2 regions of the Rhizobium sp. BK538 genome follow, and region 1 is predicted to be linked to the other one. Evidence: predicted binding sites of a transcription regulator. Region 1 holds the regulator's gene; the other holds the start of a gene.
The links. The regulator HrcA, encoded in region 1, represses chaperone genes, less so after heat shock. The targets are predictions, from matches to a motif close to GTTAGCACTCNCNNNNNGNGAGTGCTAAC.
Positions count from the first base shown of each region.

Region 1 (5,728 bases):
GCCGTTGCCGATGCCGGCAAGTTCGGTTTTGGTCAGGTGCGAATTGGCTTCTTTCATCAACATTCCTGTACCTCCAAGAGAAGGGACCAACGGCTCAACTTGCGCCGTTGTCCTACTGTGAGACCGAAATGTTAATTTTCTTCACCATACGGCTCGGCTCCGGGCGGATGAGATCGACCGAGAGCAATCCGTTCTTGAGGCAAGCGCCCAAAACCTGCATCCCGTCGGCCAGAACGAAAGTCCGCTGGAACTGGCGCGCGGCGATGCCGCGATAAAGGTAATCACGCTCGCCTTGATCGACCTGGCGACCACGGATCGAAAGCTGATTTTCCTCAACCGACACGTCTAGTTCTTCTTCGCTAAACCCGGCCACGGCAAGGGTTATGCGCAACCTTTCGGGATCGCCGGAGGCGCGATCGGCGGCGACGCGCTCGATATTGTAGGGGGGGTATCCATCGCTGGCCTTGGAAAGGCGCTCAAGCGTCTTTTCCATGGCGTCAAAGCCCAAGAGCAAAGGGCTCGCGAAAGGCGTAATCCGGCTCATTGTCTTCAAGTCCTTGATTCAAGCGACCTTGCCGGACCTGAAAGACAGCATCCGGATGCCGTCAATATGGGAATTGCTGGAGGCGAGCGCAAGGCGGATGTCCGCACTCGTTGCCGGAAAGCCCGCACGTCCGACCTTGACAAAGCAAGCGCCGCCTCGCATCAAAATCTGCCCGTGCTGGCTGCGCCGATTTGCGACGGGAATATAAACAAACGGTGCATGCCACGAAGCCGCGCACCACGAGGATGGAACGATCGGAATGGCAGACCCTAGAAAGATCATCATCGATACCGACCCCGGTCAGGACGACGCAGCCGCCATCATGCTGGCCTTTGGCAGCCCGGAAGAGCTCGAAGTACTTGGGATCACCACGGTCGCTGGCAATGTGCCACTATCCTATACGAGCCGCAACGCGCGCATCGTCTGCGAACTCTGTGGCCGCACCGATACGAAGGTCTTTGCCGGCGCCGACAAGCCGATCGCGCGCAAGCTGGTGACGGCAGAACATGTGCACGGCAAGACCGGTCTCGATGGCCCTGTTCTCGACGAGCCTGATATGCCGCTGCAGGCACAGCACGCCGTTGATTTCATCATCCAGACGCTGCGCAGCGAGCCTGAAGGCACGGTGACGCTGTGCACGCTTGGGCCACTGACCAACATCGGCTTGGCCTTCCAGAAGGCGCCCGACATCATCCCGCGCATCCGCGAACTGGTGATGATGGGCGGCGGCTTCTTCGAGGGCGGGAATATTACGCCGGCCGCCGAGTTCAACATCTACGTGGACCCCGAGGCAGCCGACATCGTCTTCCGCTCCGGCGTTCCGATCGTTATGATGCCGCTCGACGTCACGCACAAGCTTCTGACCCGCAAGGACCGCGTCAAGCGCATGGCCGATCTCGGCACGCGCCCGGCCATTGCCATGGTCGAGATGCTGGAATTCTTCGAACGTTTCGATGTCGAGAAGTATGGTTCGGACGGCGGCCCGCTGCACGATCCGACAGTCGTCGCCTACCTCTTGAAGCCTGATCTTTTCAAGGGCCGGACCTGCAATGTCGAGATCGAGGTGAAGTCGCAACTGACGGCCGGCATGACCGTCGTCGACTGGTGGCACGTCACCGACCGCAAGCGCAATGCGCAGGTCATGCGTGATGTCGATGCGGACGGCTTCTTCGATCTGCTGATCGAGCGTTTCGCCCGCATCTGAATTTCGACTGCCTTTCGGGCGCCTGAGAGATCAGGCGTCCTTCTGGTCGAAGACCGAATTGGTTTCGGGTTCGACGAGCTTCGGGCCTCCCTTGGCGACGCCGACCATGGCGGGACGCAGAACGCGCTCACCAATGGTGTAACCGGCCTGAACGACCTGAACAACGGTGTTGTTCGGCACGTCGGGGTTCGGCACTTCGAACATGGCCTGATGGAAGTTCGGATCGAACTTCTGGCCGACTGGCTCCAACTTGCGGACACCGTGGCGCTCGAGCGCCGATAACATCGAGCGTTCCGTCATCTCGACGCCTTCAATCAGCGTTGTCAGGCCGGCGTCGGCGGCAGCCTTGGCTTCCTCGGGGATCGCGTCGATGGCGCGGCGCAGGTTATCCGAAACGGCCAGCATGTCGCGGGCAAAGCCAGCCGCTGAATAGGTCTTGGCGTCCTTGACTTCCCGCTCAGTGCGGCGGCGCAGGTTATCCATCTCTGCAGCAAGGCGCAGATAGCGGTCGCGCAACTCTACATTCTCGACCTTCAGAAGTTCCAGCGGATCGGGCTGTGCTGCGGCTTCAGCGGCGGCTTCGTTCTCGACGTTTGCGGCGGCGTCCGCCGCGGCTTCGGCCGCGGCGGTGTCAGGTCCGTTCTTCGTCGTTTCGTCAGTCATGACGTTCTCCGGTGATTGGTGTCTTTTAGAATGTGCCCGATATCGAGCTTTGACGGGCAAAAATCAAGTCTGCGTGACTGAAAAGCACGCGATGCAAGGCACAACTCATGCAGGGTTGACCGAGAGGGCCGCCTTGACTTGCTCGCGCTAAAGTTCTTTTATTTTAGCCAGATCTAAATCTTTGGTGCTTCGGCCTTATCCAGGGTCAAGGAGCTGCTACCATGAGCGATCAGAAAAGCTATTCCGGGCGCTGCTTCTGCGGCGCCGTGGAGATTGTTGCTACCGGCGAACCGGTGGCTATGGGCTACTGCCACTGTGCCTCCTGTCGGCATTGGTCGGCAGGACCGGTCAACGCCTTTACGCTCTGGCAACGGCACGCTGTCCACGTCACCAAAGGTGGCGAGCACGTGGAAGGCTACCAGAAGTCCGATACGAGCGTGCGGAAATTCTGCGAGCTGTGCGGTGGGCATCTCTACACCGACCACCCCACCTGGGGCGTCACCAACGTTTACGCGGCACTTCTGCCCGATCTCGATTACGCTCCGGCGTTGCACATGAACTATCAGGAAAGCGTGCTGCCTATCCGTGACGGCCTGCCGAAATACAGAGACATGCCTGCTGAGATGGGCGGCTCGGGCGACATGCTGCCGGAGTAGTTGCCCTACTTTGCGCCGCGTGACAATCGCGTCATCAGCTGAGCGGTGTAATCGACCATCGGGACGATGCGCGAGTAGTTGAGCCGCGTGGGCCCAATCACGCCGACGGCGCCAACGATACGGTCGTCATCATCACGATAGGGCGCGACGATCAACGAGGAGCCGGAAAGCGAGAAGAGTTTGTTTTCCGAGCCGATGAAAATGCGCACGCCCGGCCCGCTTTCTGCGAGATTGAGAAGCTCCAGCAGGCTGTCCTTCTTTTCGAGGTCGTCGAAAAGCATGCGCAGGCGGTCGAGATCGTCGGCTCCGGCAAGACCGGCGAGCAGATTGGCGCGGCCGCGGATGATGAGCTGGGCCGGCTTGCCCTCGTCGGCGCTGCCGGACCAGACGGCGATGCCGCGCTCGACGAGATCCTGCGACAGCGTATCGAGCTCGCGGCGAACATCGTCCTTCAGCCGGCTTAATTCATTGCGCAGTTCCGGCAGCGTCTGGCCGGTCATGTGGGCGTTGAGAAAATTGGCGGCCTCGGTCAACTGCGACGACGTGACGCCTGCCGGAAGCTCGATAATGCGGTTTTCCACCTGGTCGTGATCACCGACAAGAACCGCAAGCGCCTTCGTCGGCTCAAGCCGGATGAATTCGACATGCTTGAGAACAGGATCGCTCTTCGAAGTGATAACAAGGCCGGCGCCGCGCGAAATGCCCGAAAGCATGCGGCTAGCCTCATTCATCATCAATTCCATCGGGTTGTCGCGGCTTTCGGCACGCACCTGGCGATCGATGTTGGCGCGATCCTCGGCCGAGAGATCGCCGACCTGCATGAAGGCGTCGACAAAGAAGCGCAAGCCGATCTGTGTCGGCAGGCGGCCGGCACTGACATGCGGCGAGTAGATGAGGCCAAGTTCCTCCAGATCGCTCATCACGTTGCGCACGGAAGCTGGCGACAGCGACATCGGCAGGATGCGCGACAGGTTGCGGGAGCCGAGCGGTTCACCCGTCTCCAGATAGCCCTCTACGATGCGGCGAAAGATTTCCTTGGAGCGTTCATCCAGCGCAGCCACTGCATCTGAAACCGACGTCGATCTGAACTCCATGAAACCTTGCGTACCCGTGCTGACGATGATCCGACAAAATATAGCCAATCTCCCCGCAGCGGCAAAAGGGAAATTGCAAATAGGCGCTGCCAATCGTAGAAGCTCTCAACAACATAAGCACGCACGATCTAACCGAAAACCACTCGCGTCTTCGGCATCATGATTAGGAGAATAGTATGCGGCCCTCAGGCAGAAAAACCGACCAGATGCGCAAGGTCTCTTTCGAGCGCAATTTCTCCAAGCACGCGGAAGGCTCCTGTCTGGTGAAGTTTGGCGATACGCATGTGTTGTGCACGGCGAGCGTCGAGGAGAAGCCGCCGGCATGGCTGCGCAATACCGGCAAGGGTTGGGTCACGGCCGAATACGGCATGCTGCCGCGCGCCACCGGCGAGCGCATGAAGCGCGAGGCCGCATCCGGCAAGCAGGGTGGGCGCACGCAGGAAATCCAGCGCCTGATCGGCCGCTCGCTGCGCGCCGTCGTCGACCTCAAAGAACTCGGTGAGCGTCAGATCACGCTCGACTGTGACGTCATCCAAGCGGACGGCGGAACGCGCACAGCATCCATCACCGGCGCTTGGGTTGCGCTCTATGATTGCCTGAAGTGGATGGAGAGCCGCAACATGCTGAAGGTCGAGCGCGTGCTCAAAGACCACGTCGCGGCCATCTCCTGCGGCATCTTTGCCAACCAGTCGGTGATCGACCTCGACTATCTCGAAGACTCCTCAGCCGAGACCGACGCGAACTTCGTGATGACGGGCGCGGGCGGTATTGTGGAAATCCAGGGCACCGCCGAAGGCACGCCTTTCACCGACGAGGAGTTCGCCTCGCTGATGACACTCGCCAAAACAGGCATTGCCGAGCTCGTCGCGATGCAGAAGCAGGCGATCGCTGGATGAACGACATGCTGGAAGGCATGCTGGAGACGGCGCTCTATGCGGACGATCTCGACGAGGTCGAAGCCTTCTACGAGGGCATTCTCGGCCTTTCGAAGATCTCGCGAGGCGGCAACCGGCATGTCTTCTTTCGCTGCGGCACCGGCGTATTGCTGATCTTCAACGCTAAGGAAACGATCAAGCCCCCCTTACCCACCGCGCTGCAGGTGCCACCGCACGGCACAAGCGGTGCAGGACATGCCTGTTTTCGTGTCTCCGGGGGAAATCTCGATGCGATTGCGGCCCGACTAAAGTCCAAAGGTGTCGCCATCGAATCCGAAGTCACCTGGCCGCAAGGCGGCCGATCGATCTATTTCCGCGATCCGGCGGGCAACAGCCTCGAATGCGCTGAAGCCCGCATCTGGGGCATCGAATAGGACAATCATGCGCAAGCTCGAAACCAAGACCATCGTCGTTGCCAGCCACAATGCCGGGAAGATCCGGGAAATCCAGGACCTGATCGGTCCGTTCGGTTTCACGGCAAAGTCAGCGGCCGAATTGAACTTCGTGGAGCCTGACGAAACCGGCACCACCTTTGAGGAAAACGCGACGATCAAGGCGCTCGCCTCCGCCGAAGCCGCTGGACTGCCGGCGCTATCGGACGATTCCGGCCTTGTCGTCGATGCGCTCGGCGG
Region 1 covers NZ_JACIFT010000002.1:320,700-326,427, reverse strand. Annotated here, with positions in the region: gene FHX09_RS03945 (DUF1150 family protein) at 1-63, opposite strand, end outside; gene FHX09_RS03940 (Hsp20 family protein) at 113-544, opposite strand; gene FHX09_RS03935 (nucleoside hydrolase) at 804-1,748, shown strand; gene grpE (nucleotide exchange factor GrpE) at 1,779-2,411, opposite strand; gene FHX09_RS03925 (GFA family protein) at 2,633-3,067, shown strand; gene hrcA (heat-inducible transcriptional repressor HrcA) at 3,073-4,161, opposite strand; gene rph (ribonuclease PH) at 4,338-5,057, shown strand; gene FHX09_RS03910 (VOC family protein) at 5,054-5,470, shown strand; gene rdgB (RdgB/HAM1 family non-canonical purine NTP pyrophosphatase) at 5,478-5,728, shown strand, end outside.

Region 2 (5,728 bases), on a different contig from region 1:
GGTGAGGCCAACGAGTGGTCGAGCCCACAGCTCTGGATGGGTCACGCAGCCGTCACCACTTCACAGAACCACTTCGTCGCAGAACGTATTTCACGCGGGGGAGTGGGGCAGGCTGGGGTTGTCGCGGCGCCGTTCTCGGCCTGGATCGATGACTGGCAGATGAAGGGACATGCCGCCCCGGGAGCGGATCAACTGGCCGACCTCAGCCTGACTGCGACCACAGAGGAATTCGGCTACAAACTCCGCCTAATGGCCACAGGCCCGCTGGTGCCACAGGGCGATAACGGCTATTCGCTGAAGTCAGCGAAGGGACAGGCCAGCTACTACTATTCGCAACCGTTCTATGCGGTGACCGGCTCGCTTTCGCTACCGGCCGGGAATGTAGAGGTGACGGGGAAGGCTTGGCTTGACCGCGAGTGGTCGTCACAGCCGCTTGCGCAAGACCAGACCGGTTGGGACTGGTTCTCGCTACATCTCGATACAGGTGAGAAGCTCATGGGCTTCCGTCTGCGAAATGATGGAGAGGGATTTACCTCGGCTACCTGGATCACCGCCGACGGGCAACCGGACCCTTTGCCGGCGGCAGCTCTCAAGATCGTTCCCGTGCGAACCGCCAAAGTCGCAGGGCGTCAAATTCCTGTTTCTTGGAACGTCCAGATTCCCAGTCGCGGCTTTGACGTCACCACCCATCCTCTGAACGATCATGCGTGGATGTCAACGTCCGTCCCGTACTGGGAAGGCCCGATCTCCTTCGAGGGCAGTGTCAGTGGCAGGGGTTACCTGGAGATGACCGGGTACTAGCCCAACCAAGGGGTAGCGGGAAGGTAATGGGGGCAGTTTCTATCGCACCTGCTTTATGATGGAGGCCGCCAGCGCTTGTGCGCTTGCATGTCGCGCATTCCGGGAAGGTGTTGTTCGTCCAGGCCCTTAGGCCAGCAGCGCCGTGCGATTGACGTACTTGAACGAGAATAAGCTGCTCCATCACCCTCTCAAGCCGAACTGTCTCGTGTACGGTAAATATATTATAGTGCCGATACTTCCTGCCGGAGTTCGAGGTGTTCATCATGTCTGATCGAGCTAAGCGCCTTAGAATCCTGAACTTCTGCTTACTATTCGTTGCGATCTCCGTTTCCCTGTTCGCGATTGGCGTCGCAGTGAGGGTGTCAAGAGACTGGAAAACTAATCCGCTGAAAGACATCGATGATGGATACTTCAGTCTATCTGTTGATGACCAAGGGAAAGTGCTGATAAACTATAGTTGTGAAGGCGAGTATTCGCAGATTCAGTATGACGTCGCTACGCGGCAGTACAACGTCAACCCGATCTCGAGCCCCCTTGCCTCGACCATGATCACATGGTTTTCAGAGCGCGATAAAGAACTCTATGGTCTCTCCGCTGGTGCTCCAGTGGCGATAACGGCCGGGGAAGTACTTTTTTCGTGGAGAGCGTTCCAGAGTGATCGATTGGAAGGGATACGGTTCGTCCGGTCAGTCGCGACGAACAAGACCTTTTGGTATGGCGTGGCCACGGTCGGTGGATACTTTGCTGGCGACTATGTCGGCGGTCTTATAAATGTTGGCTGCTACAAGCCAGGGGATCTGACTTGGCTCCAGGGGCTTGATTGGAACGTGATCACGCAGGGCCTATACACGTATACGATGTTGAAGCTTGGGCACTGCATGCAAGATCATAAGTTCTATGTACAGGCCAATATTCCGAGTGAGTACGTCCTAGATGCTGGCATAATCCAGGATGAAATCATGTCACAGACCCTTCCGGTATATCGAAGGTTGCATTTGCCGGTGATGGCTTCTCAAAGCATAAAGCTTCAAGTCGGCTACCAAGCGCAGCCTCCGAAGCTAGAAGAGATACGCAATGCTGATAGTTTGCTCCGCGAATGTTCGAGCGTTGACCAATTTTCGACTTTTTCGGAGCAGCGGCTGGCGGAGGCCGTTTCGGTGATAAAGAAAAATCGCAGAGGACCTTGGGATATGATCAATCCGTTTCTCTTCGAACACCTCGAAAGTGAGGTGACCAAGTCCGACGGTGAGTTGGCCGAGTGAATCGTGATCTCGTCAAGGCAAAGGGCCCATCGTGGGCGGCTTACGTTCCGGGGACACTCAGCGGCAAAAATCCGGGAGCCCGTTTTCCAAATCTGCGCCCAAACGGCTCTCATGGGTGATCGTCAGCTCGTCTCGGCAAAACCCACCACCATGGCGACGCGGTACGCGTCCAAACCGCCGGCGACGTGAAACAGCTGTATCAATTCAGACCGGTTAGCACTCGATAGGCTAGAGTGCTAAAAAATTTCAACTCCCCTCTTGAAACTCCAAAAATTATAAACCAGATCGATCTGAACGCGATGGCGAAAGGATCGGAGCCCCGCGTCGGCTTCGCTCCGAATGCGGCGCGGAGGGAAAATCTGTTTGTCCCTGAGGAGAGCGACATGACGTTCCGTCCCTTGCATGACCGAATCCTGGTTCGCCGCATCGAGGCCGAGGAGAAAACGGCCGGCGGCATCATCATCCCAGACACGGCGAAGGAAAAGCCACAGGAAGGTGAGGTCGTTGCCGCCGGCCCCGGTGCGCGCGACGACAATGGGCAATTGCGACCCCTCGATGTGAAGGTGGGCGATCGCATCCTGTTCGGCAAATGGTCGGGCACCGAGATCAAGCTCAATGGCGAGGATCTCCTGATCATGCAGGAATCTGACGTGATGGGCGTGATCGAGGTCGACGCCGCTGCGAGAAATGCGGCGTAGGGTCGATACCGCCCCCTGCTTACAAGGAATGCTGCCTGAGGAAGGAGTAGAAAAATGGCTGCCAAGGAAGTGAAGTTCCATTCCGACGCCCGCGAGAAGATGCTGGCCGGTGTCGATATCCTCGCCAATGCGGTTAAGGTTACGCTCGGCCCCAAGGGGCGCAATGTTGTTATCGACAAGTCGTACGGCGCACCCCGGATCACCAAGGACGGCGTCACTGTTGCCAAGGAAGTCGAGCTGGAGGACAAGTTCGAGAACATGGGTGCACAGATGGTGCGCGAAGTTGCCTCGAAGACCAGCGACATCGCTGGTGACGGCACCACCACCGCGACAATTCTCGCCCAGGCGATCGTCAAGGAGGGTGCGAAGGCCGTGGCGTCGGGGATGAACCCGATGGACCTGAAGCGCGGTATCGACAAAGCAGTCGAAGCTGTGGTCGAGGAGCTGCAGAAGAACGCCCGTAAAGTTACCAGGAACGATGAGATCGCCCAGGTGGGCACCATCTCGGCCAATGGCGACGCCGAGATTGGCCGCTTCCTTGCAGAAGCAATGGCAAAGGTCGGCAACGAAGGCGTCATCACCGTCGAGGAAGCCAAGACCGCCGTGACAGAGTTGGAAGTCGTCGAAGGCATGCAGTTCGACCGTGGTTATCTCTCGCCGTATTTTGTCACCAACCCAGAGAAGATGCGGGTTGAGCTCGAGGAACCCTACCTCCTGATCCACGAAAAGAAGCTTTCGAACCTGCAGGCGTTGCTGCCGGTCCTCGAGGCCGTGGTTCAGTCCGGGAAGCCTTTGCTTATCATTGCAGAGGACGTCGAAGGCGAGGCGCTGGCGACGCTCGTCGTCAACAAGCTGCGCGGCGGCCTGAAGGTTGCTGCCGTCAAGGCTCCAGGGTTCGGCGACCGCCGCAAGGCGATGCTGGAGGACATAGCGATCCTAACAGGCGGGACCGCAGTCTCTGAGGACCTCGGTATCAAGCTCGAGAATGTGACCCTCAACATGCTTGGCGGCGCCAAGAAGGTCGTCGTCGAAAAGGAAAACACGACGATCGTCGACGGCGCAGGTTCGAAGACGGAGATTCAGGGCCGGGTTGCGCAGATCAGGGCGCAGATCGAGGAAACCACGTCGGACTACGATCGCGAAAAGCTGCAGGAGCGGCTGGCCAAGCTTGCCGGCGGCGTGGCCGTCATCCGCGTCGGCGGCTCGACCGAGGTCGAGGTGAAGGAACGCAAGGACCGCGTCGACGACGCCATGCATGCCACGCGCGCGGCCGTCGAGGAGGGCGTGCTGCCCGGCGGTGGTGTTGCGTTGTTGAGAGCCGTCAAAGCACTGGACAGCGTTCAGACCGAGAATGCCGACCAGAGACACGGCATCGACATTGTCCGCCGTGCAATCGAGGCGCCGGTGCGCCAGATCGCCGAGAATGCAGGTGCCGAGGGTTCGATCATCGTCGGCAAGCTGCGTGAGAAGACCGATTTTGGCTACGGCTGGAACGCCCAGACCAACGAGTTCGGTGATCTCTACGATCAGGGCGTGATCGACCCGGTCAAGGTCGTTCGCACAGCGCTGCAGGATGCCGCCTCGATCGCCGGCCTACTGATTACCACCGAGGCAATGGTCGCCGAAAAGCCGAGGAAGGATGTACAGTACCCGCCGATGTCGGCAGGCGGCATGGACTACTAGATCGATCGGCCAGGCCCGGCCCGTCGGGTGGGCCGCTCCCGGAGTGAGACATAAATCCGACGTCTTTGCCAACAAAGGAGGAGGCGTGCTTGTGCGCGAGCGTCGTTAAGAAAGTCTCCAGGACAAGTGGAATTTCCAAGGATCCGGCCGCTATCAGCAACATCTCCCTGGATCTCCAGAGATGGACGATATCGCTTCCGGTCGAGGGCGGCCTCGCCATCTCTTGATGCCCAAGAGCCCGATCCAGCCTCTGAAAGCCTAAGCCCGGGCCTCCTCACGGGCAGGCGATGCGCTAATCGTTGTGGTACCGCCTTCGAGCAGCCGATCCACGATCATGCGGCCGATCGGGATGGCCGAGGTCGCTGCGGGCGAGGGAGCGTTGCAGACATGCAGCATTCGGTCCGTCTGCTTGAAGAGGAAGTCATGCACCAGGCTTCCGTCGGCCATGACCGCCTGCGCGCGAATGCCAGCCTGTGGCTTTTGCAGGTCATCAATTGTCAGCGAGGGGCAATATTTCCGGCACTCTTTGAGGTAGCGTGCCCGCGATGCGGAATTGGCAAATTCGGAAATCGCCGAACGCCAGTTTTTCCGCGCCATTTTCCAGAAGCCGGCGAATGCAGCCATGCTGCCGACGTCCTTGAGCGCAAAGCTGCCCTTGACATAGCCTTCGCGCGCGAAGCCAAGTACGGCGTTCGGTCCAACCGTCATGCCGCCGTCAATCGTTCGCGTCAGGTGGATTCCGAGGAACGGCAAGTCTGGATCGGGGATCGGATAGATCAGGCGCTGCGTCACCTTCGCCTTGGATGCGGGCAATGCGTAGTATTCGCCGCGGAACGGCACGATCCGATGATCGATCTTCACGCCGGCCATCAAAGCAATGCGGTCGGACTGGAGGCCAGCGCAGGCAATCAGTCTGCGGGCTTCGATAGCTCCGGACGCGCTTTCGATGCGTACCCCGTTTTCGTGTTCGTGAATCGCCCTGACCGCCACGCCGCGCCTGATTTCACCGCCTTGTTCCTCGATCTTTCGTGCCATGGCATGGCACACAATCGCGTAATCGACGATGCCCGTGGAGTGAACGAGAAGGGCGCCGAGACCGGCGATATGGGGCTCGTCGGCTCTCAGTTTTGCGGTCGACAATCTGGTATAGTCGATGCCGTTGTGTCGCGCCCTGTCCTCGAGCGCCTCCATCCGCTGCATCTCCGCATCATCGGTCGCAACCAGCAACTTCCCGCAGGTTTCGAAGGCGATCCGATTTTCATTGCAAAAGCGCTTTGTCGCCTC
Region 2 covers NZ_JACIFT010000009.1:84,783-90,510, forward strand. Annotated here, with positions in the region: gene FHX09_RS12980 (lipocalin-like domain-containing protein) at 1-801, shown strand, start outside; gene FHX09_RS12985 (hypothetical protein) at 1,065-2,063, shown strand; gene groES (co-chaperone GroES) at 2,447-2,761, shown strand; gene groL (chaperonin GroEL) at 2,816-4,444, shown strand; gene lhgO (L-2-hydroxyglutarate oxidase) at 4,703-5,728, opposite strand, start outside.
Region 2: groES (co-chaperone GroES) is a predicted target of HrcA. The motif match lies at 2,276-2,304, and genes of this name have one in related genera.